One region of the Streptomyces sp. NPDC090127 genome, then DNA from elsewhere that is predicted to be linked to it. Evidence: riboswitches for the same ligand, from Rfam matches in the RefSeq annotation. Region 1 holds a riboswitch; each other region holds the start of a gene.
The links. Region 1 has a riboswitch for cobalamin ahead of ACIPPS_RS18335 (prenyltransferase/squalene oxidase repeat-containing protein). Riboswitches for the same ligand answer to the same signal wherever they lie in the genome.

Region 2: it holds a riboswitch for cobalamin, as region 1 does, so the genes downstream of both, ACIPPS_RS13240 (energy-coupling factor ABC transporter permease) here and ACIPPS_RS18335 (prenyltransferase/squalene oxidase repeat-containing protein) in region 1, are expected to answer to the same signal.
Region 3: it holds a riboswitch for cobalamin, as region 1 does, so the genes downstream of both, cobN (cobaltochelatase subunit CobN) here and ACIPPS_RS18335 (prenyltransferase/squalene oxidase repeat-containing protein) in region 1, are expected to answer to the same signal.
Region 4: it holds a riboswitch for cobalamin, as region 1 does, so the genes downstream of both, ACIPPS_RS02480 (ribonucleoside-diphosphate reductase subunit alpha) here and ACIPPS_RS18335 (prenyltransferase/squalene oxidase repeat-containing protein) in region 1, are expected to answer to the same signal.

The regions. Positions count from the first base shown of each region.
Region 1 is NZ_JBIVDE010000004.1:609,455-616,768, forward strand. It holds gene ACIPPS_RS18325 (alpha/beta fold hydrolase) at 1-402, shown strand, start outside; gene ACIPPS_RS18330 (MBL fold metallo-hydrolase) at 514-1,554, shown strand; cobalamin riboswitch at 1,712-1,852, shown strand; gene ACIPPS_RS18335 (prenyltransferase/squalene oxidase repeat-containing protein) at 1,950-3,206, shown strand; gene ACIPPS_RS18340 (SCO2322 family protein) at 3,203-3,901, shown strand; gene ACIPPS_RS18345 (energy-coupling factor transporter transmembrane component T) at 3,898-5,091, shown strand; gene ACIPPS_RS18350 (ABC transporter ATP-binding protein) at 5,088-6,977, shown strand; gene ACIPPS_RS18355 (ECF transporter S component) at 7,031-7,314, shown strand, end outside.
Region 2 is NZ_JBIVDE010000003.1:479,605-486,918, reverse strand. It holds gene ACIPPS_RS13255 (ATP-binding cassette domain-containing protein) at 1-246, opposite strand, end outside; gene cbiQ (cobalt ECF transporter T component CbiQ) at 243-992, opposite strand; gene ACIPPS_RS13245 (energy-coupling factor ABC transporter substrate-binding protein) at 999-1,340, opposite strand; gene ACIPPS_RS13240 (energy-coupling factor ABC transporter permease) at 1,337-2,038, opposite strand; cobalamin riboswitch at 2,067-2,292, opposite strand; gene ACIPPS_RS13235 (PTS-dependent dihydroxyacetone kinase phosphotransferase subunit DhaM) at 2,398-2,802, opposite strand; gene dhaL (dihydroxyacetone kinase subunit DhaL) at 2,799-3,413, opposite strand; gene dhaK (dihydroxyacetone kinase subunit DhaK) at 3,421-4,413, opposite strand; gene ACIPPS_RS13220 (hypothetical protein) at 4,511-5,155, shown strand; gene ACIPPS_RS13215 (DNRLRE domain-containing protein) at 5,318-7,314, opposite strand, start outside.
Region 3 is NZ_JBIVDE010000005.1:403,884-411,197, reverse strand. It holds gene abc-f (ribosomal protection-like ABC-F family protein) at 1-243, shown strand, start outside; gene cobN (cobaltochelatase subunit CobN) at 314-3,916, opposite strand; cobalamin riboswitch at 3,953-4,092, opposite strand; gene ACIPPS_RS20735 (cobalamin biosynthesis protein CobG) at 4,136-5,560, shown strand; gene ACIPPS_RS20730 (precorrin-8X methylmutase) at 5,557-6,210, shown strand; gene ACIPPS_RS20725 (precorrin-2 C(20)-methyltransferase) at 6,207-7,314, shown strand, end outside.
Region 4 is NZ_JBIVDE010000001.1:561,752-569,065, forward strand. It holds gene ACIPPS_RS02455 (extracellular solute-binding protein) at 1-716, opposite strand, end outside; gene ACIPPS_RS02460 (GntR family transcriptional regulator) at 1,000-1,764, shown strand; gene ACIPPS_RS02465 (DUF3311 domain-containing protein) at 1,879-2,133, shown strand; gene mctP (monocarboxylate uptake permease MctP) at 2,130-3,755, shown strand; gene ACIPPS_RS02475 (GNAT family N-acetyltransferase) at 3,860-4,363, shown strand; cobalamin riboswitch at 4,434-4,572, shown strand; gene ACIPPS_RS02480 (ribonucleoside-diphosphate reductase subunit alpha) at 4,701-7,079, shown strand; gene ACIPPS_RS02485 (ribonucleotide-diphosphate reductase subunit beta) at 7,079-7,314, shown strand, end outside.

The DNA of each region.
Region 1 (7,314 bases):
CCCGCGATGGGCGCGGACTGGCCCGCGTACGTCGAGGCGCTGCGGCAACCCGGCACCCCCTTCGACGACGACCCGTTCTTCGAGCAGGTGGACATCGACGGCGGGGTCACCCTCATCGATCGCGGCGGCCCGCTCCCGCCGGTCCCGGTCGCGGTGCTGAGCAAGACGGAACCCTTCGCCGCCCCGCCGACCATGTCCAAGGCGCTGCTGGCGAAGCTGGAGGCCTCCTGGCCCAAGGCCCAGCAGGCGCTGGTGGCCCTACGGCCGCAGACCCCGCACCTGCTGGCGACCGGCAGCGACCACTACGTCCAGCTCCACGACCCGGACCTCACGACCGCGGCGATCCGCCTCGTCGTGGGCCGCGCCGCCGAGCCCCGCCCGAGCACGGCGGGCACGAAGTAACTCCGCTCCCCTCACGGCAGGGCGACGCGGGCCACTCTGACGGTTCGTCAGTTCTCGTTATAGTGGCCAGGGTCGAACAAGCACCTTGCCGTCGCGGAGAGATGAGGGCCCATGAGCCAGGTGACCGAGCACGGCGGAGGCGTCTGGGCGATACGGGTCCCCATCCCGGACAACCCCCTCGGGCACACCCTGGTGCACGTCGTCGACACCGACCGCGGGCCCGTGCTGATCGACACCGGGTGGGACGATCCGGCGTCCTGGAGCGAACTGTCCGACGGTCTCGTCGCGTTGGGCACCTCCGTGCGCGAGGTGCACGGGATCGTCATCACGCACCACCATCCCGACCACCACGGGCTCTCGGGTCAGGTGCGCGAGGCGTCCGGGGCGTGGATCGCGATGCACGCCGCCGACACCGCCGTCGTCCGCCGCACCCGCGCGTCCGAGCCCGGCACCTGGCTCGACTACCTCGCCCGCAAGCTGGCCGCCGTCGGCGCGCCCGAGGAGCACACCGCGCCGCTCCTCGCCGCCCGCGCCTCCGGCCGCCGCGCGAGCACCCTGCCCGGGCTGCGTTCCGCCCTCCCCGACCGGGAGATCGTCCCCGGCGAACTCCTCGACCTGGCGGGCCGCCGACTACGCGCGATCTGGACGCCCGGCCACACCCCGGGCCACGTCTGCCTGCACCTGGAGGAGGAGCACCCGGCGCGGCTGCCCGGGCACGGCCGGCTCTTCTCCGGCGACCATCTGCTGCCCGGGATCTCCCCGCACATCGGCCTCTACGAGGACCCCGACGACGCGGTGGTCACCGACCCCCTCGGCGACTACCTGGACTCGCTGGAGCGCATCGGGCGGCTCGGCGTCGCCGAGGTGCTCCCCGCCCACCAGTACGCCTTCGCCGACGCCGCCGGGCGGGTACGGGAACTGCTCGACCACCACGAGGAGCGGCTGACCGGGCTCGTGGACCTGCTCGCGCACCCGCTCACCCCGTGGCAGCTCGCCGAACGCATGGAGTGGAACCGCCCCTGGGAGCAGATCCCGTACGGATCGCGGACCATCGCGGTCAGCGAGGCCGAGGCGCATCTGCGCCGGCTCGTGAAGCTGGGCCGCGCCGAGGCCGTGGCCGGTACGGAGCCGGTGACGTACGTGGCGGTGTGACCGGTGACGTGCGTGGCGGTGTGACCGCCACGCACGTCACCGGCCGCGGTGTGACCACGCCCGGGCCGCGGCGGCCCGGGTGTGAGGCGGCTCCCACCCACCGGTCGGCCGGGGTACGGGCCGGTAGAGTGTGCGAGTCGTCATCACACCCGTTCGGGGGGAAGCCGGTGCAAATCCGGCGCTGACCCGCAACCGTGACCGTCCCTCGGAAGGCCGCCGGGCCGCAAGGCCCGGAGGAGCCAGAAGGCCCGCAACGGCCCGGAAGGCATCCGCCCCGAGAACGGGAGTCGGAATGCCCCGTCCGGGACGTGACCGCCGGCACCGTCGAGGAATACGGAGCCGAGCCTGGTGCCTCAGCGTGCCGGTGCCCGGCCGCAGGAGAGGCCACCACACGCATGACCACCGTCCGCCGCGGCGCCGCCGCGTTCGCAGCCGCAGCGGTGCTCTGCACCGGCATGGCCCCCGCCGCGTCCGCCGCGCCGTCCCCTTCCGCGACCCCCGCGCCCACCGTCCCTGCCGGGCTGTACGGCACGAAGGACCCGACGTACGACGGTGTGTGGCGCCAGTCGCTCGCGTTCGTCGCCCAGACGACCAGCGGAGTGCAGCCCGCCGACGAGGCCGTGAGCTGGCTGACGGGGCAGCAGTGCGCCAACGGCGCCTTCGCCTCCTACCGTCCCGACCCGGCGAAGCCGTGCGACCCGGCGACCATGCTGGACACCAACGCCACCGCCGTCGCCGTCCAGGCGCTCACCGGCGTCAAGGGCCGGAGCACCGCCCCCGAGCCGCTCGGGAAGGCCGCGGAGGCCGGTGCGAGCTGGCTGAAGAGCGTGCAGAACAAGGACGGCGGCTGGGGCTACAACCCCGGCAGTCCCAGCGACGCCAACTCCACCTCGATCGTCGTCAGCGCGCTCACCGCGCTCGGCCAGAAGCCCGGCGACGTGACGTCCGCCGAGGGCAGGACCCCGTACGACGCCCTGCTCACGCTCGCGCTGCCCTGCTCGACCAAGGAGGGCCCGGGCGCCTTCGCCTACCAGCCCGACAAGGACGGCAAGCTGCTCGCGAACGCCGACGCGACCGCCGCCGCCACCCTCGCGGGGCTCGGCAAGGGCATCACCGCCCGCGGCATCGAACCCCAGCAGACCCCGGTCTGCACGCCGGAGGCGAAGCCCACGATCGACCGGGCCGCGCTCAACGGCGCCTCCTACCTGGCCGCCGCGCTCGCCGGGACCGGCCACCTGAACACCCCGCCGATGCCGGGCGCCACCGACCCGACCGAGCTGCCGGACCACGGCAACACCGCCGACGCGGTCGTCGCGCTCGCCGCCGCCGGTGCCACCAAGGAGGCGACCGGCGCCCTGACCTGGCTCCAGCAGAACTCCGCCGCCTGGGCGAAGGAGAGCGGCCCCGCCGCGTACGCGCAGCTGATCCTGGCCGCGAAGGCCATGCGCGTCGACCCGACCGCGTTCGGTTCGACCGACCTCCTCAAGGAGCTGGCGGCCACCGGTCCCGCGCCGAAGGCCTCGCCCTCCCCCACCGCGAAGGCGAGCCAGGAGGAGAGCTCCGGCTCGCTGTCCAACCTGTGGTGGATCATCGGCATCGGCGCGGTCGCCGGCATCGGGATCGGCTTCCTGATCAGCGGGCGCAGGAAGTGAGTGCCTTTCGACCGTCGCGTCTCGTCGGCGCGGCCGCGTCCGTGGCGCTGACCCTCGCCGTGGCCGCGCCCGCCCAGGCCGCCGGCTACCGGTACTGGTCGTACTGGGAGGGCGACACACCGACCGCATGGGCGTACGCGACGCAGGGCCCGGCGACCGCCCGGCCCGGCGACGGCGACGCGATCGGCTTCCGCTTCGCGGTCAGCAAGGACACGAACGACGCCGCCCGGCCCTCCGTCGCCCCCGACTTCACGGGGGTCTGCGGCGGTACGGAGGCGAAGTCCGGCACCAAGCGCGTCGCCGTCGTCGTGGACTTCGGCACCCCGCAGGACGCCCCGCAGGGGGAGGCGCCGCCCGTCCCGCGGATCAGGACCGGCTGCGCGCAGGTCCGGGAGAGCGCGACGGGCGCGGAGGCGCTGGCCGCCGTGGCGAAGCCGCTGCGCTACGACAGCGCGGCGCTGCTGTGCGGGATCGCCGGATACCCGGCGCAGGGCTGCGGCGAGCAGGTCGCGGAGACGAAGGCGCCGTCCAGGGAAGGCCTGTCCACCGGAAACCCCTCGGTGTCGACGTCCGCGAAGGCCACGGAGGGCGACGGGGGCGGTGACGGCGGGCCGTCCGCCGGAATCCTGGTGGGCGGGGCAGCCGTGCTCGTGCTCGGGGGCGCCGCACTCTGGAAGGCCCGCCGCCGCGCATGATCCGTGCCCCCGAGGCGAGCCGGTCCAACGCGCTGCACGCGGGCGCCTGGTGGATCTGGGCGCTCGGCCTGGCCGTCGCCGCCTCCCGTACGACCAACCCGCTCCTCCTCGGCCTGATCGTCGCGGTCGCGGGCTACGTCGTCGCGGCCCGCCGTACGGACGCCCCGTGGGCGCGTTCGTACGGGGCGTTCGTGAAACTGGGTCTGTTCGTGGTGGCCCTGCGGGTGGTGTTCTCGGTGGTGCTGGGTTCGGCGATCCCGGGGACCGTCGAGCTGTTCACACTGCCCGAGGTGCCGACGCCCCTGTGGGCGCAGGGCGTGCGGATCGGCGGCCGGGTGACGGCGGAGCAGGTCGTCTTCGCGGTCTACGACGGGGCCAAGCTGGCGACGCTGCTGATCTGCGTGGGCGCGGCGAACGCGCTCGCGAACCCGGCCCGGCTCCTCAAGTCGCTGCCGGGCGCGCTGTACGAGGCGGGCGTCGCCGTCGTGGTGGCGATGACCTTCGCGCCGAACATGGTGGCCGACGTGGTGCGGCTGCGGACCGCCCGGCGACTGCGGGGCCGGCCGACGGGCGGCGTGCGGGCGGTGCTCCAGATCGGGCTGCCGGTCCTGGAGGGCGCGCTGGAACGTTCGATCGCGGTGGCCGCCTCGATGGACGCACGCGGCTACGGCCGTACGGCTCAGGTGCCGCCGGCCGTACGCCGGACGACGAACCTGCTCACGCTCGGCGGGTTGCTCGGCGTGTGCGCCGGTTCGTACGGCCTGCTGGCGGCGGAGGGCGCGGGCTACGGGCTTCCGCTGGTCGTCGCGGGGCTCGTCGCCGCCATGGCGGGGCTCCGACTGGGCGGTCGGCGCGCGGTACGGAGCCGGTACCGGCCGGACCTGTGGGGGGCGCGGGCCTGGCTCGTGGCCGGTTCGGGCGTGGCGGTGGCGGCGCTGATGATCTGGGCGAACGGGTACGCGTTCGAGGAGCTGCACCCCGGCGTCGTACCGCTCGTCGCGCCGGAGCTTCCGCTGTGGCCGGCCGTGTCGTTGCTGGTGGGCCTGGTGCCGGCGTTCGTGGCCCCCGTGCCCGCGCCCCCGTCCGCGCCCCCGCCGCCCTCCGCTTCCGCATCCCGGTCGGCACCCCCGTCCGCGTCCGCGTCGGCCTGCCCGTCGGCCTCCGTATCCGTGTCCAAGGAGTCGCAGTGATCCGGTTCGAGAACGTCTCGGTGCGGTACGGGGACGGCGCCGCGCCCACGCTCCAGGGCATCGACCTGACGATCCCCGAGGGTGAACTGGTGCTGCTCGTCGGCCCTTCGGGTGTCGGCAAGTCGACACTGCTGGGCGCGGTGTCGGGGCTGGTCCCGCACTTCACGGGGGGCACGCTGACCGGCCGGGTCACGGTCGCGGGCCGGGACACCCGGACGCACAAGCCGCGCGAGCTGGCGGACGTGGTCGGCACGGTCGGCCAGGACCCGCTCGCGCACTTCGTGACGGACACGGTCGAGGACGAGCTCGCGTACGGCATGGAGTCCCTGGGCCTGGCGCCCCCGGTCATGCGGCGGCGCGTCGAGGAGACCCTGGACCTCCTGGGCCTCGCGGAGCTGCGGGACCGGCCCATCGCGACGCTCTCCGGTGGCCAGCAGCAGCGGGTGGCGATCGGCTCGGTGCTGACCCCGCACCCCGAGGTCCTCGTCCTGGACGAGCCGACGTCGGCGCTGGACCCCGCGGCGGCGGAGGACGTCCTCGCCGTGCTGCAGCGGCTGGTCCACGACCTCGGCACGACGGTCCTGATGGCGGAGCACCGGCTGGAGCGGGTGGTCCAGTACGCGGACCAGGTCGTGCTGCTGCCGGACGGCATCATGGGGCCGCCCGCGGAGATCATGGCGGTCTCGCCGATCCACCCGCCGGTGGTGTCCCTGGGCCGCCTCGCGGGCTGGACCCCGCTCCCCCTGACGGTCCGCGACGCCCGCCGAAGGGCGGCGCCCCTGCGCGCGCGCCTGGAGGGCCGCGAGCCGACTCCGTCGGGAACGGGAACGGGAACGGGGACGGGGACGGGGACGGGAACGGGGACGGGACGGGGAATGGGACGGGGAATGGGACGGGACATGGGGACGGGGGCGGAGACGGGGACAGCGGCCCCCGGGCGCCAGGAATCCACCGGCCTCGGCGCCGGGCCCGGCCCCAGCCTCGGCGCCGGGCCCAGCCCCAGCCTCGGCGCCGGGCCCAGCCCTGGCCCCAGCCCCAGGCGGGGTCTCGGCACAGGGCGGAGTGGGGGAATCTCCCTGTTCCGGCGGCGCCCTCGCGCCGGCACGACCACTCACGCCCCCTCCCCCACCGCACCCACCCCCCTCGTCGACGTCCGCGCCCTCGGTGTCCGGCGCGGGCGCGTCGAGGCGCTGCGGCGCGTCGAGCTCCAGGTCGACGCGGGCGAGACCGTCGCGCTCATGGGACGCAACGGCGCCGGGAAGTCCACCCTGCTCAACACGCTCGTCGGCATCGTCGAGCCCACCTCCGGCACCGCCCTCGTCTCCGGCCGCGCGCCCCACCGCACCGATCCCCGCGAGCTGATCCGCCACGTCGGCCTCGTCCCGCAGGAGCCCCGCGACCTGCTGTACGCGGACACGGTCGGCGCCGAGTGCTCCGCCGCCGACGCCGACGCGGGCGCCGCCCCCGGGACCTGCCGGGCCCTGGTGTCCGAGCTGCTGCCGGGCGTGGCGGACGGCACCCACCCGCGCGACCTCTCCGAGGGCCAGCGCCTGGCCCTCGCGCTCGCCGTCGTCCTCACCGGCCGCCCTCCGCTCCTCCTCCTCGACGAGCCGACCCGTGGGCTCGACTACGCCACGAAGGCCCGCCTCGTCGCCCATCTGCGCGAGCTCGCCGCCGACGGCCACGCGATCGTGCTCGCCACGCACGACGTGGAGCTGGCGGCCGAGCTGGCGCACCGGGTGGTGATCCTCGCGGGCGGCGAGGTCGTCGCGGACGGCCCGACGGCCGAGGTCGTCGTCTCCTCCCCCGCCTTCTCCCCGCAGGTCGCCAAGATCCTCGCGCCGCAGCCCTGGCTCACGGTCGAGCAGGTCAGGGAGGCCCTGTGAGCAGCCCTACCGACGGCCGCCCCGGAAGGAGCGGCCCCGCGCGCAGCGGCCCCCTGCGCGGCCGCGTCGGCCACCGCGCCACCCATCCCACCTATCCCACCCGCCCCACCCGTCCCATCCGCCTCGGGGTCCGCTCGGTGGCCACGCTCACCCTCGTCTCCGTCATCGGCCTGATCGCCGTCGGCTGGCCGCTCTTCGCCGACGGCGCATCGGCCGTCACCACGCACGCCGCCGACGCCCCCTGGTTCTTCGCGGTCCTGCTGCCCCTGCTGATCGCGGTGGTCGTCGCGACCATCGCCGACTCCGGCATGGACGCGAAGGCCGTCGCGATGCTGGG
Region 2 (7,314 bases), on a different contig from region 1:
CAGCCGCGTCAGCCCCTTCCGGCCGTACGACACCTCCGCGCCGTCGAGCCGGAGCGCGCCGCTGCCGCAGCGCAGGCCCCCGCTCAGCAGCCGCAGCAGCGTCGTCTTGCCGCCGCCGTTGCGGCCGAGCAGGGCCAGTGCACGGCCCTCCGGCACGGCGAGGTCGATGCCGTCGAGGACCACCGGCCCGTCCTCGTAGGCGAAGGTGGCCTTCACCAGTTCCACGACAGGGGGTGCGGGACTCACGGCAGCGACCTTTCCAGTACGAGAGTGAGGGCGACGAGCCCGGCCAGCAGACCGGCCGTCGAGGCGAGGAACCGGCCCGACACCGAGGCCTCGGGCACCAGGACCCGCAGCGTCCCGTCGTAACCCCGCCCGGCGAGCCCGGTCTGCAGGCGCTGTGCCCGGTCGAAGGCGCGGACGAACGCCGTCGCACCGAGCCCGGCGAGCGACCGCCAGGTCGCCGCCCGCGTGGTCAGCCCCAGCCGGGCCGCCTGCGCCTGTCGGATTTTGGATATCGCATCCAGAAGCAGAAAGCTGATCCGGTACATCACCAGCGCCACGTCCACCACGGGCGCCGGCACCCCCGCCCGCACCAGCCGTGGCAGCACGTCCGAGACAGGCGTGGTGAAGGCGAACAGCAGCACCCCCAGCGACGCCGAAGAGGTGCGCAGCAGCAGCTCACCCGCGTGCAGCGGACCGTCCTCGGCGAGCACGACCAGACCCCGCGCCCCGCCCACCTCGAAGAGAAGCGGGATCGCCCCGGTCACACAGAAGCCCAACGGGATGCGGAACGCGCGCCACAGCTGACGCCCCGGCACCCCCGCCGGACCGAGGAGAACGCTCAAGGTGGCCGCCGCGACCAGGACGGCACCGGGCCACGGCGGCAGACAGACCGCGCACAGCGTCAGGCCGAAGCCGAGGACGGCCTTCTCACACGGATGACGGCGGCGCCAGCGACTGCTGTGCGCCGCCGCGTCGATCGGCAGCACCGGCGCTCACGCGTCGCTGGACGCCGACCGCAGCGCCTTCGCCTCGGCCCGGGCCTCGCCCTGCCTGCGGCCCCTGTGCACGCCGAAGTAGTACGCCAGCACCCCGGAGCCGAGCGCCGCCTGAAGGGCGAAGAGCGCCGACTCGATCTCGCCGGAGGCGGGCTCGTAGAGCGGGCTGAACCACGGCTCGTAGTCGGGGGCGATCTCCGTGATCGCTGCCTCCGCCTCGGCGTCGGCCCCGGTGAACGGCTCCTCCTTGTGGTCACCGAGCCCCAGCACCAGCGGAAGCACCGCCAGCGCCGCGACGACGAGCAGAAGCAGGGTGTTGATCTTGGCGTTCCGGCTCATCGGGCGCTCACCTCCACGGCGTCGGCCTTCGTGCGGGACGGGAGCAGGACCCCGAGCCGGGTCAGGTCCCCCTTGCTGGACTGCGTGAGCAGCCGCATCACGAGCACCGTCAGCAGCCCCTCGCTGACGGCGAGCGGCAGCTGCGTCACCGCGAAGATGGAACCGAACTTCGCCAGCGCCCCGGGCACACCGCTGCCCGGGTCGGGGAAGGCCAGCGCGAGCTGGACGCTGGTCACGCAGTACGTCGACAGATCCGCGACGAACGCGCCGAAGAACACGCTCACCATCAGCGGCACATCGAACCGGCGCAGCAGCCAGTACGTGCCGAATCCGGCCCACGGCCCGACGATCGCCATCGAGAAGACGTTGGCGCCGAGCGTGGTGAGCCCGCCGTGGGCGAGCAGCAACGCCTGGAACAGCAGGGTGATCGTGCCCAGGACCGCCATCACCGGCGGGCGGAACAGGATCGCGCCCAGGCCGGTGCCGGTCGGATGCGAGCAACTGCCCGTCACCGACGGGATCTTGAGCGCGGACAGAACGAACGTGAACGCGCCGGACGCACCGAGCAGAAGCGTGGACTCGGGGTTGGCCTTGACCTCGCGGGTCAGCGCGCGGACGCCGTGGACGACGAAGGGAGCGGACGCGACGCCCCAGGCGGCCGCGTGCACAGGGGGCAGATACCCCTCGGCTATATGCATGGTTGGGAGACCCTCTCCAGCACCTCGTGGATGGACAACGCACCTTGGCCGGTCTCCTGGCTGACGGGTCATGCCGCCGCGGCTCCGCCTTCCCACACCACCGCGGCGGTTCCGCGGTGGTCCAGTGGCTTCCCCGGAGGGATGGAGCCGGACTTCCCGATCACAGTGGCGAGGGCCGCACCGGTACCGCACCGGTTTCCCGTACACCAAGGCGCTGTGACATTAGTGGGTTGACCAGGTGCATCACAACACGGGTGCGCTTCGGGACGGTGTGTGACGGGTCTCCCGCGCGCCCCCCGCTCACGCCGCGGGACCACTCGCGCCCCGTCCGGCGCTCTTCTGCGTGCGCCCGTGCCCGCTCACTCCTTCCGGTACGTGTACGCCTCCGCCGCCGCGGCCGACACCGCGTCGAGGTCACCGCCCGCGCTCGCCGTCACGAGCGCGGCGACGGCGCCCTCCACGAAGGGGGCGTCCACGAGCCGAGCCCCCTCCGGCAGCTCGTCGCCCTCGGCGAGGAGCGCCTTGACGGTGAGGACGGCGCTTCCCAGGTCGACGAGGAGGGCCACCCCGGCGCCCCCGTCGACCGCCCGCGCCGCCTCGACGATCCGCTCGGAGCTGGTGCCGAGAGCCCCGTCGGGCAGGCCGCCGGCGGCGGCCACCGGCGCGGTCGAGCCGCCACCCGCGAGCCCCCGGGCGAGCGCGGCGACCGAGTCGGCCACGGCGGCGCTGTGCGAGACCAGCACGATCCCCACCCGACCGGTCATGCGGCGGCCACCTCGGCGAGCGCGGCGATCAGCAACGCCGACGAGGTCGCCCCGGGGTCCTGGTGACCGACGGAGCGCTCGCCGAGATAGCTGGCCCTGCCCTTGCGCGCCTGGAGCGGTACGGTCGCGAGGGCGCCGCGCTCGGCCGCGTCCCGGGCCGCGGCGAAGGAGTCGCCGAGCGCCTCGGCCGCCGGCACGAGCGCGTCCAGCATCGTCGCGTCACCCACCTGGGCCCCGCCGAGCTGCCCGACGGCGGTGACCCCGGCGGTCAGCGCCGCCGCCAACTCCTCCCGCGTCACCGACTCCGCCTCGCCGAGCGCCTTGCCGGTGCGGCGCAGCAGCGTCCCGTACAGCGGACCGGAGGCGCCGCCGACGGTGGAGATCAACTGCCGTCCGGCGGCGGCGAGTACGGCTCCCGGCGTGCCGGGCGGCTCCTTGTCGAGCACCTCCGTCACGGCCGCGAAACCGCGCTTCAGGTTGGCGCCGTGGTCGGCGTCGCCGATCGCCGAGTCGAGCTCGGTGAGGTGTTCGGCCTCACGGTCGACGGCGGCCGCCGCCGCGTCGAGCCAGCGGCGGAAGAACGCGGCGTCGAGATCGTTCACTTCGGTCATCCCTCTCTCACCGGCCCCAGCGCAGCGCGGCCGTCTGCACGGGCGCGTCCCAGAACCGCAGCAGTTCCTCGTCGGCCTCACAGAGCGTCACCGAGCAGCCCGCCATGTCGAGCGAGGTGACGTAGTTGCCCACCAGTGTGCGGGCGACGGGCACCCGGCGCTCGGCCAGCACCCGCTGCACCTCGGCGTTGAATCCGTACAGTTCGAGGAGCGGGGTGGCCCCCATCCCGTTCACCAGGGCGAGGACCGGGCCGGACGGCCGCAGGTCCTCCAGTACGGCGTCGACGGCGAAGTCCGCGATCTCGCGCGACGTCATCATCGGCCGCCGTTCCCGTCCCGGCTCGCCATGGATCCCGACGCCCAACTCAAGCTCGCCGTCCGGCAGTTCGAACGTGGGGCTGCCCTTGGCGGGGGTGGTGCAGGCGCTCAGCGCCACGCCGAAGCTCCGCGACCGCTCGTTCACCCGCCGTGCGATCGCCTCCACCCGCTCCAGCGGCGCACCCTCCTCGGCCGCGGCGCCCGCGATCTTCTCCACGAAGAGCGTCGCCCCGGTTCCGCGCCGCCCGGCCGTGTACAGACTGTCCGTCACCGCCACGTCGTCGTTCACCAGCACCGTGGCGACCTGGATGCCCTCGTCCTCGGCGAGCTCGGCGGCCATCTCGAAGTTGAGCACGTCGCCGGTGTAGTTCTTGACGACGAACAGCACCCCGGCGCCACTGTCGACCGCGGCGGCGGCCCGCACCATCTGGTCGGGCACCGGCGAGGTGAAGACCTCCCCGGGGCACGCGGCCGCGAGCATCCCGGGCCCCACGAACCCCCCGTGCAACGGCTCGTGCCCGGACCCGCCCCCGGACACCAGCGCCACCTTCCCCGCGACGGGCGCGTCCCGCCGGAACACGACACGGTTCTCGACGTCGACGGTCAGCTCGGGATGGGCGGCGGCCATGCCCCGCAGCGCGTCGGCGACGACGGTCTCCGGAACGTTGATCAGCATTTTCATGCGTTTCTCCTCGAGAGCCTGGCGGTAGGGCCTACGGCAGTATCGAGCCTGCGGCAGCCAAGGTCACGTCTCCCGATCATTGCGTAGGGTCGAGGTCATGGACACCGAACTCATGGAGCGGACGGCCACCGCCTGGCAGCAGTTGACCGCATGGCTGCGCGTGCACGCCCCCACCTCGCACGCCTCGATCCTCCCGCCGGCCTCCCGCGCCGAGATCGAGGAGGCGGAGGACCGGCTCAGGAACTCCTGCGGGTTCGGCTTCCCGCCCGAGCTGGTCGCGCTCTGGTCCGTGGCGGGAGGGGTCCGCCAGCTCGACCTCGAGGAGTACGACGAAGAGGGCGAGGTCGCCACCGGCGCCTTCCTGCCGCACGGGGTGCTGCTCACCCCTGGGCAGTCGATCCGGCCCCGGCTCGCCGGCTTCGACCACCAGGGCAAGGACTGGTGGGAGGGCGCGCGGTGGGCCGCCCCCTTCGGCAACCACACCGAGGCGACCGACGTCGGCCTGTACCTGTCGGAGGACGGCCTCGGCCGGTGGACCAGCTACGAGGGCCTCTTCATGGAGCAGCCGCTCTATCCGTCGATCGCCGCCTATCTGGAGTCCGTCAACCGCATGCTGACCGAGGGCCCGGCCGGTCTGATGGGCTCCGGCGTGCCCGGGGTCGTGTACGGATGCCTCGTCTGGGACGACCCGGACAGTCCGCGACTCGACGAGACGTTCGCCGACTGGCGGCCCGTGCGCTAGGGCGCGATTCGAAAGGAGCGTCGTCCGCCCGGAGGGCGGGGCCGGGGCCCCAGACGGGCGGGGCCCCGCCCTCGGACATCGGGGGCGGGGCCTGCTTCGGTCGTGCCGGCCGGACTGCGGCCTCGCTCACGGCCGGCTCACGGCTTGCTTACGGGATCGCCCCTACGGCTTCGCCATGGTGCAGACGAGCTCGGCCTTCGAGGTGTCACAGCCCTTGAACCAGGCGTTGCCCGGGTCCAGGAAGTAGCCCTGCTCGTCCAGGAGCCGCATCTGCCGCGCGAAGTCGCCGAACGGCCGCATCGAGCCCTGGTTGACGTCGCCGGACATCGAGGACCGGCCGCAGTTCTCGGTGAACGTCGGAGCGTCGTACCGGGTGTCGTCGAGGAAGTGGATGCTGCCGTCGTCCGCCGTGGCGGACACGGTCTGCATGCAGTCGGCCCCGCCGCCCGGCGCCTCGTTCTTGCCTCCGTCGACACTCTTCATACCGGCGGACTGGTACGTCGAGGCGAACGGGAACTCGTCGCAGTTGACCTCGTCGATGTGCGGTCCCGCATGGTGCAGCGCCGTCTTCGGGTGGGGCAGGAACGTCTTGCGCGGCACCCATCCGGTGCCTCCCGCCTTCGGGCCCTTGTAGCGGGTGCACATGGCGTCCCGGCTCTTCTGGGAGTCGTAGCCCTTCTTGTTCCGCGCCGCCGGCGGCAGGTACTCGAGCGGAGCGGCCCAGCTCTGGCCGAGGCCCGTGACCTTCGACTTGTTCTGGATCAGCCAGGCGTGCGCGGCCGCCTCCGGGTAGGCGGCGGTGTTGAACACGTACGTCGGGGCGTACTGCGGCAGCACACAGCCCGGGGCGCCGTAGGAGGCGACCTTGTCGCAGGTCACGAGCAGCTGCGGGGACTGCCAGGACGCGTAGTCGTCCCGCCATTCGCCCTTCCTGCCGTTCAGGCCCGGCGGGGGCTCCACCTCGGTGACCGGGCGGCCGTTGAAGGACACCAGCATGCTCTTCGACTGGTCCCCGTCGGTGGTGCCGGCGGCGTTGTCCACCGCGCCGTTCCACTTGTGGTCGGCCGTACCGGTGGCCATGTGGGTGTCGACCGGGTCGTTGCCGTTCATGCCTCCCTTCCAGGTGAGGTCACCGTAGAAGTCGATGTTCTGCCGCGCGCTGTCGCCGCCGGAGTTGCAGCCGTCGCTCACGCACATCGAGTCGAACCAGGCACCGGGGTTGCCGGCGCCCATCACCACCGCGCGCTCGTCGCCGGGGAAGTTGTTGAAGACCGGGTTGATCTGCACCCAGGTCTTGATGGCGTCGCCGTGGGCGTCGGTCTTGACCTGGAAGTGCACCTCGAAGTTGGCCTGGTACTTCACGGGCACGACGCCGTCCACGAGCTTGCTCTCCGCGGTGAACGACAGGTCGAAGAAGACGCAGGCCTGCGTGCGGGTCATCAGCGACTTCTGCGCCTCACCGAACAGACTGGGCTGGCACCAGGAGTCCTTGACGATCGGCGCCGGCAGCGAGCCGGCACGGGCCCTGAGCTGCTGCGCGGCCTTGCGGGTGAAGGCCTCGGAGGCCTGGTCCTTCGGGACGACCGTGACCTGGGTGTCCTCGCCGGTCGTGAAGGTACGGGCCTGGCTCCCCTGCTTCCAGCCGTCCCAGGCCGGCTTCGGAGGATCGGAGGGGTCCGGCTGCTGCGAGCTGGTGTCGTTGGCCGGGAGCTTGATGTCGATCTTCTGGGCGCGGTTGTAGTCGCGGTTTCCCGCGGTGAATCCGTAGTCCCTGATCGGGCCGACGTTGCCGGCGCGGTCGACGGTACGGGTCTGGGCCACGTGGTTGCCGTCCGCCGCGGGGGTCACCGCGTAGGAGGCGTCCACGGCTGCCACGGCGGTCAGGGACCTGGCCGCGAGCGTCCCCGAGGTGGTGTTCACCGAGGTCCAGCCGGCGTCGTCCGCGTCGTCGGAGTACGGGTCGAGGCGGTACCGCACCTCGTAGGCGTCCGGCGCACCGGTCGTGACGTCGAACTCACCCGTGACGCCGGCACCGCCGCCGCCCCAGTTCTCCGGGTAGGTGGCCGAGGTGACGCTCTGCGGCGCGCCGGGGGCGGTGGTGTCGACGACGAACTGGGTCCACGGCGACCAGCCGAGGTTGTAGTGCGTGCCGTCGTAGG
Region 3 (7,314 bases), on a different contig from region 1:
TTGTCGACCGGCCGGCGCCGGAAGCTGGAACTGGCCCGCCTGGTCACCCGCCCGGCGGACCTGCTCCTCCTCGACGAGCCGACCAACCACCTCGCCCCCGGCCTGGTGGAGGAGATGGAGGCCGCCCTCGCCCACTACCCCGGCACGCTGGTGATCGTCACCCACGACCGCCGCGTCCGCGCCGGCTTCCGGGGCCGCCGCCTCGAACTGGCCCCGATCGCCGCGTCCGCGAGCCCGGCATGATCCACAAGAGACCCCCCAGGGCCAGTTCCGTGGACCAGCCCGCGAGCCCGGCGAGATCCGAACGACAGGACTAGTCGTCGCCCTCCAGGTCGCCCTCGGTCTCCAGGAAGACCTGGCGCAGGGCGGCCAGGGTCCGCGGGTCCGGCTTCTCCCACATGCCGCGCGACTCGGCCTCCAGGAGGCGCTCCGCGATGCCGTGCAGGGCCCAGGGGTTGGCCTCCTTCAGGAAGGCCTGGTTCTCCGGGTCGAGGACGTACGTCTCGGTGAGCTTGTCGTACATCCAGTCGGCGACCACGCCCGTCGTCGCGTCGTAGCCGAAGAGGTAGTCGACCGTCGCCGCCAGCTCGAACGCGCCCTTGTAGCCGTGGCGGCGCATCGCCTCGATCCACTTCGGGTTGACCACCCGGGCCCGGAAGACCCGCGAGGTCTCCTCGACCAGCGTCCGGGTGCGGACCGTCTCCGGGCGGGTCGAGTCGCCGATGTACGCCTCGGGCGCCGTCCCCGTGAGCGCGCGGACGGTCGCCACCATGCCGCCGTGGTACTGGAAGTAGTCGTCCGAGTCGGCGATGTCGTGCTCGCGGGTGTCCGTGTTCTTCGCGGCCACCGCGATCCGCTTGTACGCGGTCTCCATCTCGGTGCGCGCCGGGCGGCCTTCGAGACCGCGGCCGTAGGCGTAGCCGCCCCAGACCGTGTAGACCTCGGCGAGATCCGCGTCCGTCCGCCAGTCGCGCGAGTCGATCAGCTGGAGGATGCCCGCGCCGTACGTGCCCGGCCGCGAGCCGAAGATCCGGGTGGTCGCCCGCCGCTCGTCGCCGTGCTCGGCCAGATCGGCCTGCGCGTGCGCCCGTACGTAGTTGTCCTCGGCCGGCTCGTCGAGCCCGGCCGCCAGCCGTACGGCGTCGTCGAGGAGCCCGATGACGTGCGGAAACGCGTCCCGGAAGAAGCCCGAGATGCGCAGCGTGACGTCGACGCGCGGCCGCCCCAGCTCGGCGAGCGGGACCGCCTCCAGGCCGTTCACGCGGCGCGAGGCGTCGTCCCAGGTGGGGCGGATGCCCAGCAGGGCGAGGGCTTCGGCCACGTCGTCGCCGGCCGTGCGCATCGCGCTCGTACCCCAGAGGGAGAGCCCGACGGACGTCGGCCACGCGCCGTTGTCGGAGCGGTAGCGCTCCAGGAGCGAGTCGGCGAGCGCCTGCCCGGTCTCCCACGCGAGGCGGGAGGGGACGGCCTTGGGGTCGACGGAGTAGAAGTTCCGGCCCGTCGGCAGCACGTTGACCAGGCCACGAAGGGGCGATCCGGACGGGCCCGCCGGGACGAAGCCGCCGTTCAACGCGTGGACGGCGTGGGTGAGTTCGTCGGTGGTGGCGGCGAGGCGCGGGACGACCTGTTCGCAGGCGAACCGCAGGACGGCCCGGACGTCCGGGCCGTACGCGGCGGCGACCGCCGGGACCGCGTCCACGGACCAGCCGGCCGCCTCCATCGCCTCCACCAGCTCGCGCGCCGTGGCCTCCGCCTCGTCGGCGGTCGTCCGGGTCGCGGCCGACTCGTCCAGGCCCAGCGCCTCGCGCAGCCCCGGCAGGGCCTGCGTACCGCCCCAGATCTGCCGGGCGCGCAGGATCGACAGGACCAGGTTGACCCGCGCCTCGCCCTGCGGCGCCCCGCCGAGCACGTGCAGACCGTCCCTGATCTGCGCGTCCTTGACCTCGCAGAGCCAGCCGTCGACGTGCAGCAGGAAGTCGTCGAAGCCGTCGTCCTCGGGGCGGTCCGCCATCCCCAGGTCGTGGTCGAGCTTCGCCGCCTGGATCAGGGTCCAGATCTGCGCCCGGATCGCGGGCAGCTTGGCGGGGTCCATGGACGAGATCTGCGCGTACTCGTCGAGCAGTTGCTCCAGGCGCGCGATGTCGCCGTAGGAGTCGGCGCGGGCCATCGGCGGCACCAGGTGGTCGACGAGGGTCGCGTGCACGCGCCGCTTGGCCTGCGTGCCCTCGCCCGGGTCGTTGACGAGGAACGGGTAGACCAGCGGCAGGTCGCCGAGCGCCGCGTCCGGGCCGCACGCGGCCGACAGGCCCGCGTTCTTGCCCGGCAGCCACTCCAGGTTGCCGTGCTTGCCCAGGTGGACCATCGCGTCCGCGCCGAAGCCGCCGTCCTCGGCGCGCGCCGCGATCCAACGGTAGGCGGCCAAGTAGTGGTGGGACGGCGGGAGATCGGGGTCGTGGTAGATCGCGATCGGGTTCTCGCCGAAGCCGCGCGGCGGCTGGATGAGGATCAGCAGGTTCCCGCGCCGCAGGGCCGCGAGGACGATGTCGCCCTCCGGATTGCGGGAGCGGTCGAGGAACATCTCGCCGGGCGGCGGGCCCCAGTGCCGCTCGACGCCCTCGCGCAGCTCCTGCGGCAGGGTCGCGTACCAGCGCTTGTAGTCGGCCGCCGGGATGCGGACCGGATTGCGGGCGAGCTGCTCCTCGGTCAGCCAGTCCTGGTCGTGGCCGCCGGCCTCGATCAGGGCGTAGATCAGCTCGTCGCCGTCGCCGGAGACCAGGCCGGGGATCTCGTCCTCGGGCCCGAAGTCGTACCCCTCGACGATCAGCCGCCTGAGCAGGGCGACGGCGGAGGCGGGGGTGTCCAGGCCGACCGCGTTGCCGATCCGGGAGTGCTTCGTCGGGTACGCGGAGAGGACGAGCGCGAGCTTCTTCTCGGCGTTCGGGATGTGCCGCAGCCGGGCGTGACGCACGGCGATCCCGGCGACCCGGGCGGCGCGCTCGGTGTCGGCGACGTACGCCGGGAGGCCGTCCTCGTCGATCTCCTTGAAGGAGAACGGGACGGTGATCAGCCGGCCGTCGAACTCGGGGACGGCGACCTGGCTGGCGGCGTCCAGCGGGGAGAGCCCCTCGTCGTTCTCCTCCCAGGCCGCCCGGGAGCCGGTGAGGCAGAGTGCCTGCAGGATAGGTACGTCGAGGGCGGCGAGCGCGCCCGCGTCCCAGGCCTCCTCGTCCCCGCCGGCCTGGGCGTCGGCGGGCGTGGTGCCGCCGGCCGCGAGGACGGTGGTGACGACGGAGTCGGCGCCCTTGAGCGTCTCGATCAGCTCGGGCTCGGGGGCCCGCAGGGAGGCGACGTACAGCGGCAGGGCGCGGGCGCCGGCGTCCTCGATCGCCTCGCAGAGGGAGTCGACGAAGGCGGTGTTCCCGCTCATGTGGTGGGCGCGGTAGTAGAGCACGGCCACCGTCGGACCGGTCTCCGTGCGCGCGGTGCGCTCCAGGGGACCCCAGGTGGGCGCGGCGGCCGGGGCCTCGAAGCCGTGGCCGGTGAGCAGCACGGTGTCGGAGAGGAACCGGGCCAGCTGCTCCAGGTTGGCCGGGCCGCCGTGCGCCAGGTAGGCGTGGGCCTCGGTGGCGACGCCGACGGGGACGGTGGAGGTCTCCATGAGCTGGGCGTCGGGCGCCTGCTCGCCGGAGAGCACGACGAGCGGCTTCCCGGTGGCGCGCAGCGCGTCGAGCCCGTCCTCCCAGGCCCGCAGCCCGCCGAGGAGGCGGACGAGGACGAGGTCGGCGCCGTCGAGCAGCCCCGGCAGGTCGTCCAGGGCGAGGCGGGAGGGGTTGGCGAACCGGTAGTCGACCGGACCCCCGGCCGCGCGGGCGCTGAGCAGGTCGGTGTCGGAGTGCGACAGCAACAGAATTCGCATGCGTGCGCAGGCCTTCCTCGGGGTTGTCCGCGCCCCGGGTGGTCGTGTGGACGGCAGGAGTTCCTGACTCACCCGGCCCCTCGCGGGACCTGGCTCACAGTGGCGGGACCGCGCCGGAATCTCACCGGGCTTCCTCCCCGGGGTCCTGGGACCCCATGCCGATCCGAATAGTAGATCGTGCGTCCTCCGGGCCTGGCGGGGACCGCTGGTGACGTCGGTATGCTCGCCGCCATGCCGCCCACCCCACCCACCTCACCCCTGCCGGGCGAACCGCCCGTACGGGACCGTGGCGACGCCTGCCCCGGGGCGCTTCGGCTGCACTCCGCGGACGACGGCCGCCTGGCTCGACTGCGGCTGCCCGCAGGGTTGTTGACGGTACGTCAGGCACAGGTCCTGGCCTCCGTCGCGGAGGGCCTGGGGGACGGCCGGATCAGCGTCACCTCACGCGGGAACGTGGAGCTGCGCGGCCTCGGCGAGGGGTGCGGGGCGGAGCTGGCGGAGGTGCTCGCGGACGCCGGGCTGCTGCCCTCCGCGACCCATGAGCGGATCCGGAACGTGGTGGCCTCACCGACGGCCGGGCTGGACGGACTCGGCTGCGGTGACGTGCAGTTGTGGGCCCGGGAACTGGACGCGCTGCTCTGTGGGCGGGAGTGGACGGCGGCCCTGTCCGGTCGGTTCCTCTTCGTCCTGGACGACGGGCGCGGGGACGTCGCCGGGCTCGGCGGCGATGTGACGTTGGTCGCAGGAGAGACGTCCGTACGGCTCCGGGTGGGCGACCAGGTCTTCGCGGTCGCCCCGGTGGACGCGCCCCGGGCCGCGCTCGCCGCGGCCGGTGCCTTCCTCGACGCCGCCCACGCCGCGGGAAACGGCGCCTGGCGGGTCCGGGAGCTGCCCGGGGAACACGTACCGGGCCTGGCCGAGGCGCTCGCGGCGGCCGGCGTACCGGCGGAGCCCGTACCGGCACCCACGCCTCCGCGGACCGCGGCACCCCCGCCGGCCCCCGGCCTGCTCGGCGAGCACGCCCTCCACGTCCTGACCCCCCTCGGCCGCCTCACGGCCGCACACCTGCGCGCGCTGGCGGAGAGCGCGGCGGGCGGGGAGAACGCGGACGGCACGGAGAAAGCGGACAGCGCGAAGAGAGTGGACAACCCGGCGAACGCGGCGGCGTCCCACGGGGAGCTGCGGCTCACCCCCTGGCGTGGGGTCGTCGTCACCGGCTTCGCCGACCGGGCGGCCGCACGGGAGCGGCTCGCCGTCCTCGACACGTACGGCCTGATCACCGACCCCCGCTCCCCCTGGGCGGGCGTCGGCGCCTGCACCGGCCGTCCCGGCTGCGCGAAGTCCCTCGCCGACGTCCGCGCCGACGCCACCCCGGGCCACGGCGGCGCCCCGGAGCACGACGCCACCCCGGGCCACACCGACGCCACCCCGGGCCACGCCGACGCCCCCGGCGGTCTCCCCGTCGCCCTCCCCGTCCACTTCTCCGGCTGCGAGCGCCGGTGCGGCCACCCGCAGGCCGAGACCTGGGTCGACGTCGTCGCCACCGGCGAGGGCACCTACCTCGTCGACGGGCGGCCCACCCCCCGTACCGACCTCCCCGACGCCGTCGCGGCGGCCCGCACCCCCTCAGCAACCACGAGATGAGCGAGAGCACCAGGATGTTCGACTACGAGAAGGACGGCGCGGAGATCTACCGCCAGTCCTTTGCCACGATCCGCGCCGAGGCGGATCTCGCCGCCCTGCCCGCCGACGTCGCCACGGTCGCGGTCCGCATGATCCACGCCTGCGGCATGACCGACCTCGTCCGCGACCTCGCCCACTCCCCGCAGGTCGTCTCCCGCGCCCGCGCGGCCCTGCGCGCCGGCGCGCCGATCCTGTGCGACGCGCAGATGGTCGCCAGCGGTGTCACCCGCAAGCGGCTGCCCGCCGACAACGACGTGGTCTGCACGCTCTCCGACCCCGCCGTGCCCGCGCTCGCCGCCGAGCTCGGCACCACCCGCAGCGCCGCCGCCCTCGAACTCTGGCGCGACCGCCTCGAAGGCTCCGTCGTCGCCATCGGCAACGCGCCGACCGCGCTCTTCCACCTCCTGGAGATGATCGCCAAGGGGGCGCCGCGCCCGGCGGCCGTCGTCGGCATACCGGTCGGCTTCATCGGCGCCGCCGAGTCCAAGGACGCCCTGGCCGCCCAGCAGCTCGGCCTCGACTACCTCGTCGTCCGCGGCCGGCGCGGCGGCAGCGCCATGACCGCCGCCGCGATCAACGCCCTCGCCCACGAAGCGGAGATCCAGGCATGAGCGCGCACCCGACCGGCAAGCTGTACGGCGTCGGCCTCGGGCCCGGCGACCCGGAGCTGCTGACGCTCGCGGCCGTGAAGGCCATCGCCGCCGCCGACGTGATCGCGTACCACTCGGCACGCCACGGCCGTTCCATCGCCCGCTCGATCGCGGCCGAGCACCTGCGCGCCGACCACATCGAGGAGCGGCTGATGTACCCGCTCACGGTGGAGACCACGGACCACCCCGGCGGCTACCGGGGCGCGCTCGACGACTTCTACGAGGAGGCGGCCGCCCGCCTCGCCGCCCACCTGGACGCCGGCCGCACCGTCGCCGTGCTCGCCGAGGGCGACCCGCTCTTCTACGGCTCGTACCAGCACATGCACAAGCGGCTCGCGCACCGGTACGACACCACCGTCATCCCCGGTGTCACCTCGGTCAGCGCGGCGGCCGCCCGGCTCGGGGAGCCGCTGTGCGAGGCGGAGGAGGTTCTGACGATCGTCCCGGGCACGCTGCCGGAGGACGAGCTGACGGCCCGGCTGGCGGGCACGGACTCGGCGGTCGTGATGAAGCTGGGCCGTACGTTCCCGACCGTGCGCCGCGCCCTGGAGCGCGCGGGCCGCCTGGAGGACGCGCGGTACGTGGAGCGGGCGTTCATGGCGGGCGAGCGGACGGAGCTCCTGGCGGACGTGGACCCGGAGACGGTCCCGTACTTCTCGGTGGCCGTGCTGCCCTCCCGGGTCGACGCCGTGGCGCCGGAGTCCCGCGAGCGGGGCGAGGTCGTCGTCGTCGGCACCGGCCCGGCGGGGGCGCCCTGGCTGACGCCGGAGTCGCGCGGCGCGCTCGTCAACGCCGACGACCTCGTCGGCTACACCACGTACCTCGACCGGGTGCCGGCCCTCCGCCCCGACCAGCGGCGGCACGGCTCGGACAACAAGGTCGAGTCCGAGCGCGCCGAGTTCGCCCTCGACCTCGCGCGGCGCGGGCGCCGGGTCGCGGTCGTGTCGGGTGGCGACCCGGGCGTCTTCGCGATGGCGACGGCGGTCCTGGAGGTGGCGTCGGAGGAGCGGTACGCGGACGTGCCCGTACGGGTCCTGCCGGGCGTGACGGCCGCGAACGCGGCGG
Region 4 (7,314 bases), on a different contig from region 1:
TTGTACTCGGTGAGGCCCTTGACGGACTCCGGCGAGGAGAGGTTCGCCTTCCAGGTCTCGCCCTCCTGCTTGGCGATGGAGCCGCCGGCCTCGAAGACGAAGGACATCGCGGCGTACCAGTCCGGCGAAGGCTGGTACCAGGCGCTGAACTTGGCGCCCTTCTTCTTCTGGATGGCGTCGAGCGCGGCGGTCAGCTCGGCCCAGGTCTTCGGGGCGGCCTTGACGCCGACCTCGGCGGCGATGTCCTTGCGCCAGGTGCCCACACGGCCACCGGCGTAGTAGGGGACACCGTAGGTCTTGCCGTTGTAGGTGACCGAGTCCTTGAGGGCGTCGAGCCACTTGTCCGAGTTCTCGAACTTGGCGGCGTCGACCTCGGCGAAGGCACCCTTGGCCATGTAGCTGATCATCTCGGAGTTGCCCATCTCGACAACGTCCGGGGCCTTGTCCGTGGCGAGCACCGCGTCGAGCTTGGTGTTCTTGTCCGGCCAGCCGTAGTACTCGTGCTTGATCTTGATGCCCGGGTGCTTCTTGGTGACCGCGTCGTCCGCGGCCTTGACCAGCTCGGGCCAGTTGTTCTGGGCGTCGACCGTCAGCCAGACGGTCAGCTCCTTGGCGTCTCCGCCGGCGTTGTCCCCGCTCTTGTCGGAACCGCCACATGCCGCGACGCCGACCATGATGCCCGCGACGCCGATCGCCGCGATGAGCTTGCGCTTCACGCCACCCTCCTCAGGGATGCCTGCAACCCCCCCACCGCGCGAAGACATACGTCGAGTAGTGCTCGTGGGGCTGGGACCTGGTCTTTAATGGTTTAGACCAGTACCGGGAGCTTGGCCTAGACCTTTAGGGGTGTCAAGGGTGTATAAGAAGGGCAGTCGCGTCCGTTATCGGACCGACACCTGAGGGAGGGCGACGACCCGTGACCGGTCCGTGCCACCATGTGAGCCGCTACAGACGGAGGAGCCGGTGACGGCAGCAGCACAGGAGTCGGGAAGGCAGGCCATGGCCACGGACGCGGGCGGCACGGAGAAAGAGGGCGGGGTCGCCACCCGCACCGCGCGCGTGCCCAAGTACTACCGACTGAAGCGCCACTTGCTCGACATGACGGAGACGCTGCCGCCCGGCACCCCCGTCCCGCCCGAGCGCACCCTGGCCGCCGAGTTCGACACCTCGCGCACCACCGTGCGCCAGGCCCTCCAGGAGCTGGTCGTCGAGGGCCGGCTGGAGCGGATCCAGGGCAAGGGCACGTTCGTCGCCAAGCCCAAGGTCTCGCAGGCGCTCCAGCTCACCTCCTACACCGAGGACATGCGCGCCCAGGGCCTGGAGCCCACCTCGCAGTTGCTCGACATCGGCTACGTGACGGCCGACGACACCCTCGCCGGGCTGCTCGACATCTCCCCCGGCGGGCGCGTGCTGCGGATCGAGCGGCTGCGGCTCGCGAGCGGTGAGCCGATGGCGATCGAGACCACGCACCTGTCGGCCAAGCGCTTCCCGGCGCTGCGCCGTTCGCTGGTGAAGTACACCTCCCTCTACACCGCGCTCGCGGAGGTGTACGACGTGCACCTCGCCGAGGCCGAGGAGACCATCGAGACCTCGCTGGCCACCCCGCGCGAAGCCGGGCTGCTCGGTACGGACGTGGGCCTGCCGATGCTGATGCTCTCCCGTCACTCGTTGGACGCCCAGGGCGAGCCCGTCGAGTGGGTGCGTTCGGTGTACCGCGGCGACCGATACAAGTTCGTTGCACGGCTCAAGCGCCCCAACGGCTGACAAAAGACCGCACACCCCCTGTCCGTTATCCGGACAGGGGTTCCATACGGCGAACCCGTCCCCTAGATTTCCTGCGCATTACAACAGGTGATCAGCGAGGGGACGGCCCGCCGTATGTCGCAGGAGACGCAGGGAAGACAACCAACCGTCACACCCCTACGGGTCGTCGTGGCGATCTGTCTGGGCGCCCCGTTCGTGGCGATGCTCTGGGTGAGCTCGTACGCGAAGGTCGAGCCGACCTTCATCGGTATCCCGTTCTTCTACTGGTACCAGATGGCGTGGGTGGTCATCTCGACCGCGCTGACGATGATCGCGTACAAGCTCTGGCAGCGTGACCAGCGCGCCCGGAAGGCAGGTGCGTCGCGATGAACGACGGCGTGAACGGCGTCGCACTCGCCGTCTTCATATTCTTCTTCCTGGCCGTCACGGTCATGGGCTTCCTCGCCTCGCGCTGGCGCAGGGCGGAGAACGAGCAGAGCCTCGACGAGTGGGGCCTCGGCGGCCGTTCGTTCGGCACCTGGGTCACCTGGTTCCTGCTCGGCGGCGACCTCTACACCGCGTACACCTTCGTCGCCGTCCCCGCGGCGATCTACGCGGCGGGCGCGGCCGGCTTCTTCGCCGTGCCGTACACGATCCTGGTCTACCCGCTGATCTTCACCTTCCTGCCCCGCCTCTGGTCGGTGTCGCACAAGCACGGGTACGTCACCACCTCGGACTTCGTCCGCGGCCGCTTCGGCTCCAAGAGCCTGTCGCTCGCGGTCGCCGTCACCGGCATCCTCGCCACCATGCCGTACATCGCGCTCCAGCTGGTCGGCATCCAGGCCGTCCTGGACGTGATGGGCGTCGGCGGCGGCGAGAACACGCACTGGTTCATCAAGGACCTGCCGCTGCTCATCGCCTTCGGTGTCCTCGCGGCGTACACCTACTCCTCGGGTCTGCGCGCCCCGGCGCTCATCGCCTTCGTCAAGGACACCCTGATCTACATCGTCATCGCGGTGGCGATCATCTACATCCCGATCAAGCTGGGCGGCTTCGACGAGATCTTCGCGAAGGCCGGCGAGGCGTACGCGACGGTCAACCCGGCGACCGACAAGCCGCGCGGCGCGCTGGTGCCGGACGAGATGGGCCAGTGGGGCTACGCGACGCTCGCGCTCGGCTCGGCGCTCGCGCTCTTCATGTACCCGCACTCGATCACGGCGACGCTCTCCTCGCGCAGCCGTGACGTGATCCGCCGCAACACCACGATCCTGCCGCTGTACTCGCTGATGCTGGGGCTGCTCGCGCTGCTCGGGTTCATGGCGATCGCCGCCGGGGTCAAGGTCTCCAACGGCCAGCTGGCGATCCCGCAGCTGTTCGAGAACATGTTCCCGGACTGGTTCGCGGGCGTGGCGTTCGCCGCCATCGGCATCGGCGCGCTGGTGCCGGCCGCGATCATGTCGATCGCCGCCGCCAACCTCTTCACCCGCAACATCTACAAGGACTTCCTGAAGCCGGACGCCACTCCGGAGCAGGAGACCAAGGTGTCCAAGCTGGTGTCGCTGCTGGTGAAGGTGGGCGCGCTGGCCTTCGTCCTCACCATGGACAAGACCGTCGCGATCAACTTCCAGCTGCTCGGCGGCATCTGGATCCTGCAGACCCTCCCGGCCCTGGTCGGCGGTCTGTTCACCCGCTGGTTCCACCGCTGGGCACTCCTCGCCGGCTGGGCCGTGGGCATGGTCTACGGCACGGCGGCGGCCTACGGCGTGGCGAGCCCGACCCAGAAGCACTTCGGCGGTTCGTCCGCCGAGATCCCGGGCATCGGCGAGATCGGCTACATCGGCCTCACCGCCTTCGTGATCAACATGGTCGTCACCGTCGTCCTCACCTTCGTCCTGAAGGCCCTGAAGGCGCCCGAGGGCGTGGACGAGACCTCGCCGTCGGACTACACGGCGGACGCGGGCGACCCGGGTGTCGACAAGGAGATGCCGAAGGTCACCGCCGACACGCACTGACGCCGTCGACGCACCCGACGCGGTACCCGCACCACGCGAGGGCCCGGGGTTTCCACCAGGAAACCCCGGGCCCTTCGCCGTCCCCCTCGGGCAGACTGCCTGCCATGGACATCACGATCAGGGCGGTACGGCCCGACGAGTACGAGACGCTCGGCGCGCTGACGGCCGGGACCTACCTGGACGACGGGCTGCTCTTCCTCGGCGCGGACGACCCGTACCTGCCCGTCCTCGCCGACGTGGCCGGGCGGGCCGCGGAGGCCGAGGTGCTCGTCGCCGACGACGGGACGGGCCGGATCCTCGGCGGTGTGACCTTCGTGCCGGGCGGCACCCGGTGGGCGGACGTGGCGCAGGCCCACGAGGCCGAGTTCCGGATGCTGGTGGTCGCCCCGGAGGCGCGCGGCCGGGGCACCGGCGAGGCGCTCGTCCGGTTCTGCGTGGAGCGGGCACGGGCGATCCCCGGCTGCGCCCGGGTGGTGCTGTCGACCGACCCGGGGATGGTCGCCGCGCACCGGATATACGAGCGGATGGGGTTCGTACGGACCCCGGAGCGGGACTGGTCGCCGATTCCGGACCTCCATCCGCTGCTCACCTACGCGCTGGAGCTCTGATCCCGGAGTATTCCCGGATTCCCGGACGAATTCGCGGGCGACACAACATGTGGGGGGTGCCACGAGCGGCGCCCCCCACATGTATGCTCGTGCTCGCTGTCGCCGCAGGGGAATCCGGTGCGAATCCGGAACTGTCCCGCAACGGTGTGCTTTTGATGGCTTCGTCCGCCTGGTGAGTCCGAAGACCTGCCGACAGCGCGCCCGGTCCTTCCGTTCCGGGTGCCACAGACGTCCGGGCCTCGCGGAGTGGGCCGTGGCGCGGCCTTGCCCTGCGTACGGGGAGGGCCGCCGCCCGCCTCCACCCGCCGGCCCCGAGCCGAGCGAGGGAGAGCCCCACGTGACCATCGCGCCCGCCGATCCGGCCGCAGCGATCGAGAGCGACGGTAACGAGAGCGACGGACCCGGGACCGTGCTTCTGCGGACCCTGACCCACCTCACCGCCGACCTCCCCGACACCGACCCCGGCAGGGTCGCCGCCGCCGCGCTGCGCGGCCGCAACGCCGGTTCGGACGAGGCGGAGTTGCGCGAGCTGGCCACCGAGGCGGCCGCGGCCCTCATCGCCGAGGACCCCGCCTACTCCCGGCTCGCCGCCCGGCTGCTCACGATCACGGTCGCGGACGAGGCGGCCTCCCAGGGTTCGGTCCGCTTCTCCGCATCGGTCGCCGTCGGGCACCGCGAGGGCCTGATCGCCGACCGCACCGCCGACTTCGTGACGCTGCACGCCGAGCGCCTCGACGCGCTCGTCGACGGCGCCGCGGACGACCGCTTCGGCTACTTCGGTCTGCGCACCCTCTACTCGCGCTACCTCCTGCGCCACCCGATCACCCGCAAGGTGATCGAGACCCCGCAGCACTTCATGCTCCGCGTCGCCGCGGGTCTCGCCGAGGACGACAGCGTCCGCGCCCTCGACGAGGTCGCCGCGCTGTACAGGCTGATGAGCCGGCTCGACTACCTGCCCTCCTCCCCCACGCTCTTCAACTCCGGCACCCGCCACCCGCAGATGTCCTCCTGCTACCTGCTGGACTCCCCGCAGGACGAGCTGGACTCCATCTACGACCGGTACCACCAGGTCGCGCGGCTCTCGAAGCACGCGGGCGGCATCGGCCTCTCGTACTCCCGCATCCGCGCCCGCGGTTCGCTGATCCGCGGCACCAACGGCCACTCCAACGGCATCGTGCCGTTCCTGAAGACGCTGGACGCCTCGGTGGCGGCCGTGAACCAGGGCGGGCGGCGCAAGGGCGCGGCCGCGGTCTACCTGGAGACCTGGCACGCGGACATCGAGGAGTTCCTCGAACTGCGCGACAACACCGGTGAGGACGCCCGGCGTACGCACAACCTGAACCTCGCGCACTGGATCCCGGACGAGTTCATGCGCCGGGTCAACGCCGACGCCGAGTGGTCGCTGTTCTCCCCTGCGGACGTGCCCGAGCTGGTCGACCTGTGGGGCGACGAGTTCGACGCCGCGTACCGCGCCGCCGAGGCGAAGGGCCTGGCCCGCAAGACCATGCCGGCCCGTGACCTGTACGGCCGGATGATGCGGACCCTGGCCCAGACCGGCAACGGCTGGATGACCTTCAAGGACGCCTCGAACCGTACGGCCAACCAGACCGCCGAGCCGGGCCACACGGTCCACTCCTCCAACCTCTGCACGGAGATCCTGGAGGTCACGGACGACGGCGAGACCGCGGTCTGCAACCTGGGTTCGGTCAACCTGGGCGCCTTCGTCACCGGCGGGGACATCGACTGGGACCGGCTGGACGAGACGGTCCGCACGGCCGTCACCTTCCTCGACCGGGTCGTCGACATCAACTTCTACCCGACCGAGCAGGCGGGCCGCTCCAACGCCCGCTGGCGCCCGGTGGGCCTGGGCGCGATGGGCCTCCAGGACGTCTTCTTCCAGCTGAAGCTGCCGTTCGACTCCCCCGAGGCGCGCGCGCTGTCCACCCGGATCGCCGAGCGCATCATGCTCGCCGCGTACGAGGCGTCCACCGACCTCGCCGAGCGCAACGGCCCGGTGCCGGCCTGGGAGAAGACCCGCGCGGCGCGCGGTGTCCTGCACCCCGACCACTACGACGTCGAGCTCAACTGGCCCGAGCGCTGGGCCGCGCTGCGCGAGCGGATCGCCGCCGTCGGCATGCGCAACAGCCTGCTGCTCGCCATCGCGCCGACGGCGACGATCGCCTCGATCGCCGGCGTGTACGAGTGCATCGAGCCGCAGGTCTCCAACCTGTTCAAGCGCGAGACGCTGTCGGGCGAGTTCCTCCAGGTCAACTCGTACCTGGTGCAGGAGCTGAAGCGGCTCGGCGTCTGGGACGCGCAGACCCGTGAGGCGCTGCGCGAGTCCAACGGCTCGGTGGCCGGCTTCACCTGGGTCCCGGCCGAGGTGCGCGAGCTGTACCGGACGGCGTGGGAGATCCCGCAGCGCGGCCTGATCGACATGGCGGCGGCCCGCACCCCGTTCCTGGACCAGTCGCAGTCGCTGAACCTGTTCCTGGAGACGCCGACGATCGGCAAGCTGTCGTCGATGTACGCGTACGCCTGGAAGCAGGGCCTGAAGACGACGTACTACCTGCGCTCCCGTCCCGCGACGCGGATCGCCCGCGCGGCCCAGGCCTCGACGGCCGCCACCGCCCCCATCCCCCTCCAGCAGGCCACCGACCCCGACGCGGTCGCCTGCTCCCTGGAAAACCCCGAGTCCTGCGAGGCCTGCCAGTAATGTCCACCCCGAACACCGAGAAGAACCTGCTCGACCCGGGCTTCGAGCTGACCCTCCGCCCCATGCGCTACCCGGACTTCTACGAGCGCTACCGGGACGCGATCAAGAACACCTGGACCGTGGAGGAGGTCGACCTCCACTCGGACGTCGCCGACCTCGCCAAGCTGACCCCGGCCGAGCAGCACATGATCGGCCGTCTGGTCGCGTTCTTCGCGACGGGCGACTCGATCGTCTC